Regions from separate parts of the Nocardia sp. NPDC004582 genome, predicted to be linked through region 2. Evidence: riboswitches for the same ligand, from Rfam matches in the RefSeq annotation. Region 2 holds a riboswitch; the other holds the start of a gene.
What was found. Region 2 has a riboswitch for cobalamin ahead of ACWELJ_RS11130 (CbtB domain-containing protein). Riboswitches for the same ligand answer to the same signal wherever they lie in the genome.
Positions count from the first base shown of each region.

Region 1: another riboswitch for cobalamin. It lies ahead of ACWELJ_RS28385 (FecCD family ABC transporter permease); the one in region 2 lies ahead of ACWELJ_RS11130 (CbtB domain-containing protein).

Region 1 covers NZ_JBSGCY010000143.1:11,185-15,372, forward strand. The annotation lists gene ACWELJ_RS28365 (DUF2567 domain-containing protein) at 1-144, opposite strand, end outside; gene bsaP (biotin synthase auxiliary protein BsaP) at 144-359, opposite strand; gene bioB (biotin synthase BioB) at 500-1,537, opposite strand; gene ACWELJ_RS28380 (TetR/AcrR family transcriptional regulator C-terminal domain-containing protein) at 1,648-2,232, shown strand; cobalamin riboswitch at 2,316-2,447, shown strand; gene ACWELJ_RS28385 (FecCD family ABC transporter permease) at 2,482-3,513, shown strand; gene ACWELJ_RS28390 (ABC transporter ATP-binding protein) at 3,675-4,188, shown strand, end outside.
Region 2 covers NZ_JBSGCY010000028.1:3,228-7,415, forward strand. The annotation lists gene ACWELJ_RS11120 (ArnT family glycosyltransferase) at 1-663, shown strand, start outside; gene ACWELJ_RS11125 (SGNH/GDSL hydrolase family protein) at 730-1,722, shown strand; cobalamin riboswitch at 1,819-1,944, shown strand; gene ACWELJ_RS11130 (CbtB domain-containing protein) at 1,985-2,200, shown strand; gene ACWELJ_RS11135 (CbtA family protein) at 2,223-3,026, shown strand; gene ACWELJ_RS11140 (histidine phosphatase family protein) at 3,023-3,595, shown strand; gene ACWELJ_RS11145 (IclR family transcriptional regulator) at 3,618-4,188, shown strand, end outside.

The DNA of each region.
Region 1 (4,188 bases), on a different contig from region 2:
CGCGGGAGCCAGATACGCCCAGGCCACCCCGGCCAGGGCGCTCACCGCGGCGAGCGCGGTGAACACCACCGCCGCCGCGCGTACTTCCCGCATCAGTACGTCGACGCGTAGTCCGCCCGGCTCGGCGGTGAATGTGGCTGCCACTAGCGGTGTTCCAGGCTCGTGGAGTCGAGAACCCCGTGGCGGGAGCATTTGGCCCACCAGCCGTCGGGGCTGACCTGCACGATCATGCGGCGACCGCATTGTTCACAGAAGCGCGGCGGCTCCAGGCCCAGGGCCGCCGCGGGGGGTACCGGATCGTCCAGCCCCGGCACGACTCGCTTGCCCGTGAAAGGGTTGTAGCGCTCCTCGATGTCCACGACCACCTCGATGGATCCTTCGCGTATCGAACTCGGCGGGTAGATCAGGTCCAGGGGAATGACAACCCCCGCACCCCTACCGTACGAGACGGGTTCGGGGCATAGGCCCCGAACCCCCTTTTTCTCTCAGTGGATTTCGCTCAGAGTGTTTCGTTGAGCGCCTTGATCGGCATCTTGAGTTCGCCGAGCAGATCGATGTCGGACTCGGCCGGGCGACCCAGGGTGGTCAGGTAGTTGCCGACGATGACGGCGTTGATGCCGCCCAGGATGCCCTGCTTGGCGCCCAGGTCGCCGAGGGTGATCTCGCGACCGCCGGCGAAACGCAGGATGGTGCGCGGCATGGCCAGGCGGAAGGCGGCGACGGCGCGCAGCGCGTCGGCGGCCGGGAGCACCTCGAGGTCGCCGAAGGGGGTGCCCGGGCGCGGGTTGAGGAAGTTCAGCGGCACCTCGTCGGGCTCCAGCGAGGCCAGGTCGGCCGCGAATTCCGCACGCTGCTCCAGGGATTCGCCCATGCCGAGGATGCCGCCGCAGCAGACCTCCATGCCGGCCTCGCGCACCATGCGCAGGGTCTCCCAGCGCTCGTCGTAGGTGTGGGTGGTGACCACGTTCGGGAAGTGCGAGCGCGCGGTCTCCAGGTTGTGGTTGTAGCGGTGCACGCCCATGGCGGCGAGCTGGTCCACCTGCTCCTGGTTGAGCATGCCCAGCGAGCAGGCGACCTGGATGTCGACCTCGTTGCGGATGGCCTCCACGCCGGCGGCGACCTGCGCCATGAGGCGCTCGTCCGGGCCGCGCACGGCGGCCACGATGCAGAATTCGGTGGCGCCGGTCTTGGCGGTCTGCTTGGCGGCCTCGACGAGGGAGGGGATGTCGAGCCAGGCGGCGCGCACGGGCGACTGGAAAAGGCCGGACTGCGAACAGAAGTGGCAGTCCTCGGGGCAGCCGCCGGTCTTGAGCGAGATGATGCCCTCGACCTCGACCTCGGGGCCGCACCACTTCATGCGAACGTCGTGCGCCAGGCCGAGCAGCTCCTCGAGCCGCTCGTCGCCGAGCCGCAGGACGGCGAGGGTCTGCTCCTGGGTCAGGCCGACGCCGCGCTCGAGCACCTGCTCGCGAGCGATGGCGAGAATGTCATCGCCTGCGTTGGTACCGGCTTCGGTGGTGACGGCTACCTGGGTCATGTCCGCGGGAATCCCTTCGTCCGGCCGCGTGGCCGAGCAACTTGAACGGTGTTCAGGGTAGGCTAGCAGCCCGGAACGTGAGCCGGAACACGAGAGGGTCGGATTCTTCAGTGCAACTCCATCGCACGGATGTGGTCGACGGGGCCATCGCCATCCTCGACCAGTACGGACTGGCGGATCTCACCATGCGCCGCCTGGCCACCTCGCTGCACGTCCAGCCCGGGGCGCTGTACTGGCACTTCCCCAACAAGCAGGCGTTGCTCGGCGCGGTCGCCGACCGCATCCTCGCGCCCATGGAGGAGCCGGTCCGGGCCGACGAATGGTCCAAGCAGATGACCGAACTCGCGCACCGGCTGCGCGAGAGCCTGCTCGCCTACCGCGACGGCGCCGAACTGGTCTCGGCCACCTACGCGTCGCGACTCACCACCAGCAAGGGCCGGGAACGGCTGGCCAGCGCCGCGATTCGCGCGGGCATGACGCGCGAGGAGGCCGAACTGGCCGCCTACACGCTGCTGTACTACGTGCTCGGGCAGACGGTGGACGAGCAGTCGCGCATCCAGATGGATTCCGCGGGCGCGCTCACCGAGGAGAACTCGCCGCTCTACGACATGCCCGACGCCACCGCGCGATTCGACTTCGGATTGCAGCTGTTCGTGAGCGGTGTGCGGCATCTGCTCGGTTCGCGAATCCGCTGATCCGCGCGAAGGACCGCGAATCGAGTTCCGGCGCGGGCTGATCGGGGTCGGACCGCGGGATGGACCGACCAGTCGGAACCGACGAAGGTTCCGGACGGTAGGGTTCCCCTCGTCGATAGGCGGGTGCGGGAATCCGGTGAGAATCCGGAGCGGTCGCGCCACTGTGAGCACCGGAACCCGGTGCGAGTCAGACCTCCCCCGCCGCGCAACACTCTGGAGAGGCCGCGTCATGCCCGAGGAGCTACCGCGATGAGCCGCGCGCGGACCTCGCTCGCCCTGCCCGTCATGGGGGCGCTGCTGGTCGTGGCCATGATCGTCGCGACGGGATTCGGCGCGGAGAACATCCCGGTGCGCGGCGTGCTCGCGGTCCTGCGCGACCGGCTGACCGGCACCGCGCACACCGATCTGGGGCTCGACACCATCGTGTGGCAATTGCGGGTGCCGCGCACCGTTCTCGCCGCCATCGTCGGCGCGGGCCTGGCGGTCGCCGGGGCGGCCATGCAGACCCTGGTCCGCAATCCCCTCGCCGACCCCTACCTGCTGGGCGTCTCCTCCGGCGCGGGCGTCGGCGCGGCGGCGGTCATCACCTCCGGGGTGTTCGCCGGAGCCGGACTCTGGGCGCTCTCGGCGGGCGCGCTCGCCGGGGCCTTCGCCGCCGCGGCCGCGGTCTTTCTCATCGCCCTGGCCCAGGGCGGCCTCACGCCGCTGCGGCTCGTGCTCACCGGCACGGTGCTGGGCTCGGCCTTCGCCGCCTTCAGCAGCTATCTGATCTTCCGCAGCAGCGACCCGTCCGCCGCCCAGTCGGTGCTGTTCTGGCTGCTGGGCAGCCTCTCCGGCGCGGACTGGACCCGAATCCTGTTGCCCGGCTGCGTGGTCGCGGCCTGCCTCACGGCGTTGCTGCTCGCCGCCAACTGGCTCGACGCGTTGAACCTCGGCCCGGATACGGCCGCCTCCATCGGAGTCCCGGTGCGCGAGTTGCGCATCGCGCTGTTCGTCCTGCTGGCGGTCCTGGTCGGCGTGCTCGTCGCCGTCTCCGGCGGCATCGGCTTCGTCGGCCTGGTGGTCCCCCACGCCGCCCGCCTGCTGGTCGGCCCCCGCCACCGCGCCCTGCTCCCCGCGAGCGCCCTGTGCGGAGCCACCTTCCTGGTCATCGCCGACGCCGCCACCCGAGTCCTGGTCCGCCCCACCGAAATCCCGGTCGGCGTCCTCACCGGTCTGATCGGCGCCCCCGCCTTCCTGCTCCTGATGGGGCGCCGCAGCTACCGATTCGGTGCGGCATGAGGCCCGGCCACCCGCACGACGCCGCTCCGGCGACCTCCGAGGCCATCGCCGCAGCGGACCACCGCGACGCGCTCACGACGAGCGAGCCGCGCAGCCGCGACCTCCCGGCCCCGAATGGCCCGGCGCCACGACCGCGCCGGCGTGGGTGGCGAAACAGCGCGATGCGGCGACACCACCCGGCCGCGGAAAGCCCCGGCGCGCTCCAGGTGGCAGCGCTGGCCTGCGGGGCGGGACGCCGCACGGTTGTCACGGACGTCGACTTCACGGTGTCACCGGGCGAAACGGTGGGAATCGTCGGACCGAACGGTGCGGGAAAGACCACGCTGTTGCGAACGCTGGCGGGTTTGATCACACCCGTCGCGGGCGAGGTCACGGTGGATGGCCGTCCGGTGCACCAGGTTTCGGCGCGGGAGCGGGCGCGGCTGGTGGGTCTGGTCGGGCAGGACGAAGCGCCGCCGGCCGATCTGCTGGTGGGTGAGCTGGTGGCGTTGGGGCGCACGCCGTATCTGCCGCCGTGGGGTGCGGGCGGGCCGGATGAGCGCGCCGCGGTGGAACACGCGTTGCGCCAGGTGGATCTGGCCGGGTTCGCGGGGCGGGCGGTGGGGCGGCTGTCGGGCGGGGAACGGCAGCGGGTGCTGCTCGCGCGAGCGCTGGCGCAGGACACGCCGGTGCTGC
Region 2 (4,188 bases):
GGCCACGGCCGGTCCTATTACGTCGCCGGGACCATTCCCGCGATCTTCGGTGCGGGCGCGGCGATCCTGTCGGGCTGGTTCGGCACCGCCGGTCCGCGGCCGGTCGCCGTGCTGCGGCGGGTGTTCACCGGATTGACCGTCCTCACCGCGGTTTTGATGGCCGCCCTGGCCACGCTCCCCTACCCGAAGAGCTGGATCGACGTCCCCAACGCCAGCCGGCTGGGCTTCCTGCAGCACTACGGCAACGACGACTGGGCCGATCTGGCCGACGCCGTGCACAAGGTGGCGAGCGGTCTGCCGCCCGAGGAGCGGGCCGTCACCGCGGTGGTCGCGGAGGCCTACAACGAGGCCGGCGCGCTCGACCACTACGGCAAGTTCCAGTCGATTCCGCCGGCCTACAGCCCCAATCGCGGTTTCGCCGTATGGGGTCCACCGCCGGACTCGGCCACGACCATTCTGTGGGTCGGCTACAACGACGGTCCGGAGCAGCGGGCCTTCCTGGCGAACTTCGGGCAGAAAACCCAAGCGCTGCAGATGATCGACGAGCTCGGCATCGCGGGGCAGAACCATCACGTGAACATCTGGATCCTGCGCGAGCCGCTGGTCCCGCTATCGGTGGCCTGGCCGAAGCTGACCTACATGATCGTCCCTCCGGCCTCGTGAGAACACTGTCGGTCGCATGAGCAACACTGTCGGTCTAGCGCAACGTTTCCGCTGGGGAGGATTTGCATGTTGAGTTTCACGACCAAGGGCGCGTCGCTGCGGCTGGCCGCCGTCGCCGCCGTGCTCGCCGCGGTGGGTTCGGTGGGCGTCGCCGGCGCCGACGAACCGGCTCCGGCGGCCGGTCGCACCCTTGTCGTACTCGGTGATTCGTTCGCCGCGAACCCGCCGTGCGACGGGATCCTGGTCAAATGCGACGGCAACAACGACACCGCCTCGCACGAGTGCCTGCACCGCGGCACCTCGTGGCCGGTCCAGCTGAGCGCGCTGATGGGCGTTCCCGCAGCCGATTTCGAGAACGCCACCTGCACCAACGCCTCGATCGACAGCGGCCCGGTCACCTCGACCGGCAAGGAGATCCCCGGCCGCGACGGCTACACCCTGTCGCAGCTGGCGATCAAGGCGAGCAAGAACGGCGCGTTCGGCCCGCGCACCCAGGTGGTCGCGATCCAGTTGGGCGCCAACGACTCCTGGCCGCGCGACTCGACCAATGTCGCCGATGCCCCCAGCCAGTTGCGCTGCGCGCTGAACATGAGCCAGGGCTGCGACCCCGACGCCGTCGACAAGGAGCACTGGCCCGAGCTCGACACCATCACCGGCGCCGCCTACGCCGACCGCATCCGCAAGGTCGTCGAGTACGTGAAGTACTACGCGCCCAACGCGAAGATCCAGCTCGTCGGCTATCCCGAACTGGCCCCGGCCAACTCGAACGCCTGGTGCCTCGACGTCCTGGGCACCTTCCGCTACTTCCAGCCCCGCGGCGGCGCGGTCAACGCCTTCTGGAACCGTCTCGACGACGCCGAACGCGAAGCGGCCCAACTCCTCTCGATCGATTTCGTCGACGCCCGCGTCCCCACCGCCGGCCACGGCCTGTGCTCCCCGGACCCGTGGGTCCTGGCCGCCCTGGACCCGAAGGTGAACCTGGTCGGACTCCCCTTCCACCCGACGCCGCGCGGTGACACGGCCGTGGCCGCCGAGGTCTACAGCCACCTCACCCGCTGATCTTCGCGTCGCCCGCACCGGGTTTCCGGTGCGGGCGACGCCATCTCATCAGGTGGACGCTGCGGCGCAGCCGATTGACCAGGGGTGATACGTCTTCGTATGGTTGATCGACGATGTCATGAGGAATCCGGTGTAATTCCGGAGCGGTCGCGCCACTGTGAGCAGCCGGTCTCGATGCGAGACGGATGCGAGTCAGACCCTCACATCGTCGGTTCGATCGGCAACGGGGACGCGGAATCCCCCTGACTCAAAGGAGTCCTTCGTGGCTACCTCTTTCGCTCCTCGCTCCGGTCTCGGCAGCGGCGCGCTCTCCATCCCGACCACCGCCCTGTGGCTGGTCGGCACCACCCTGCTGGCCCTGCTGGCCATCTACTTCATCGGCATCGACCAGGGTGCGGTGTCGGTGTTCGGCAGCGACATGCACGTGCACGAGTTCGTGCACGACGGCCGGCATTTCCTCGGATTCCCCTGCCACTAGCACCGGGAATCGAGTAGCCACAATGGAAAAGCGAATCATCGGCCGCGGGGTCCTGCTGGGAGCCCTCGGCGGATCGCTGGCGTTCGTGTTCGCCCGGATCCTGTCCGAGCCGATCATCGATCGCGCCGTCGATTACGAAGAGGGGCGCGATCACGCGCAGATGGCGCTGGACAAGGCCGCCGGCCAGTCCATGGACATGGACCACGGGGCCGAGCTGTTCACCCGCGCGCAGCAGCAGAATGTCGGACTGGGCTTCGGCGTGATCGTGTTCGGGGCGGCGCTGGGCGCGCTGTTCGCGGTCGTCTACTTTCTGGCGCTGCGCAAGGCCGGGAAGATCTCGCCGCGGAATCTGGCGCTGCTGGTGTCGGGCGGCATGTTCCTGGCGCTGTACGCGGCGCCGTTCCTGAAGTACCCGGCCAACCCGCCGTCCGTCGGGAATCCGGACACCATCGAGGAGCGCACGGCACTGTACGTGGGCCTGATCGTGATCAGCGCGGTGCTGCTGGTCGCCGCGATCTGGCTGGGGCGCAGACTGACCGCGCGCCTGGACAATTGGACCGCGACGGTCGCCGCCGCGGCGGGCTTCGTGGTGGTGATGGGCGCGCTGCTGGCGCTGTTGCCGTCGTTCTCCGAAGCGCCGGAGCCGCTGCGGGACGCGTCGGGCACGATCGTGTTCCCGGGGTTCCCGGCCGACGACCTGTACCACTTCCGGCTCTACGCCTTCGCCGGCCAGCTCCTGGTGTGGGTGGTCATCGGTGTCGGCTTCGCCTGGCTGGCGCCGCGTCTGCTGGGCGACCGCGCGGCCGAGCCCGCGCAGGCGGCATGAGCGCGGTCACCCGGCTCACCCTGGTGACGCACGCGATCACCGATGCCGTGCGGTCCGCCCGCTTTCCGGCCGATGAACCGCTGCACCCGCTCGGGTCGCGGTCGGCCGAGCAGGCGGGCGGGCTGCCCGGCCCCGCGCCCGCGACGGTGCTGCACGCGCCGGAGGCCCGGGCCGAACAGACCTGCCGGGCACTGGGATTCACCGGCATCCCGGAGCCCGCGCTGCGCGATCTGGACCACGGCGACTGGGCCGGGAAGTCGATGGACGATCTCGCGCCCGAGCAGCTCATGGGCTGGCTCACCGACCCCGGCTACCGCGGTCACGGCGGTGAATCGATCACCGGCCTGCTCGATCGGGTCGGCGCGTGGATGCGCGGTCTGACCGGGCGCGGCGAGCGCATCGTCGCGGTGACCCATCCCGCGATCGTGCGGGCCGCCGTCCTGCGCACGCTCGACGCTCCCCCGGAGTCGTTCTGGCGCATCGACATCCCGCCGTTGAGCGCCACCACCCTGCATCACCGCGGCCCGGCGTGGACGTTGCGCGCGACCGCGCACGAACTCGCGGGCTGACTTCGCTGGCAGAATCCGGGGAATGGCGCAATCCTCGGGTTCGACCACCTCTCCGGCCGTCGGCCGGGCGCTCGACATCCTCGTCCGGCTGGCGCACGGCCCCGGACCGGTCCGGGCGGCGGTGCTGGCCCGCGATCTGGGACTGCCGCGCTCGTCGGTGTATCACATCCTGTCGGTGCTGGTGGACCGCGGATTCGTGGTGTACGTACCCGGTGATCAGGCCTATGGGCTGGGCGTGACGTCCTTCGAGATCGGGTCCGCCTACCTGCGGCACGAGCCGCTGGAACGGCTGGCGCAGCCGATCCTGCACCAGCTGGCCCGGCAGCTCGGGCAGGCGGTGCATCTGGGCATTCTGCACGGCAACGAGACGGTCTACCTGCTCAAGGAACGGCCCAGCTCGGGTCCGTCGGCGGAGGTCTCGCTGATCACCGATATCGGCGTCCGGCTGCCGTCGCATCTGACCGCGAACGGCCGCGCGATCCTCGCCTCGCTGCCGGACGCGCAGGTGAAGGCGTTGTACGCCAAGCGTTCCGACTTCCTCACCCGCACCGGGCGCGGGCCGCGGTCGCTGACCGAGCTGCGCCGGGATCTGG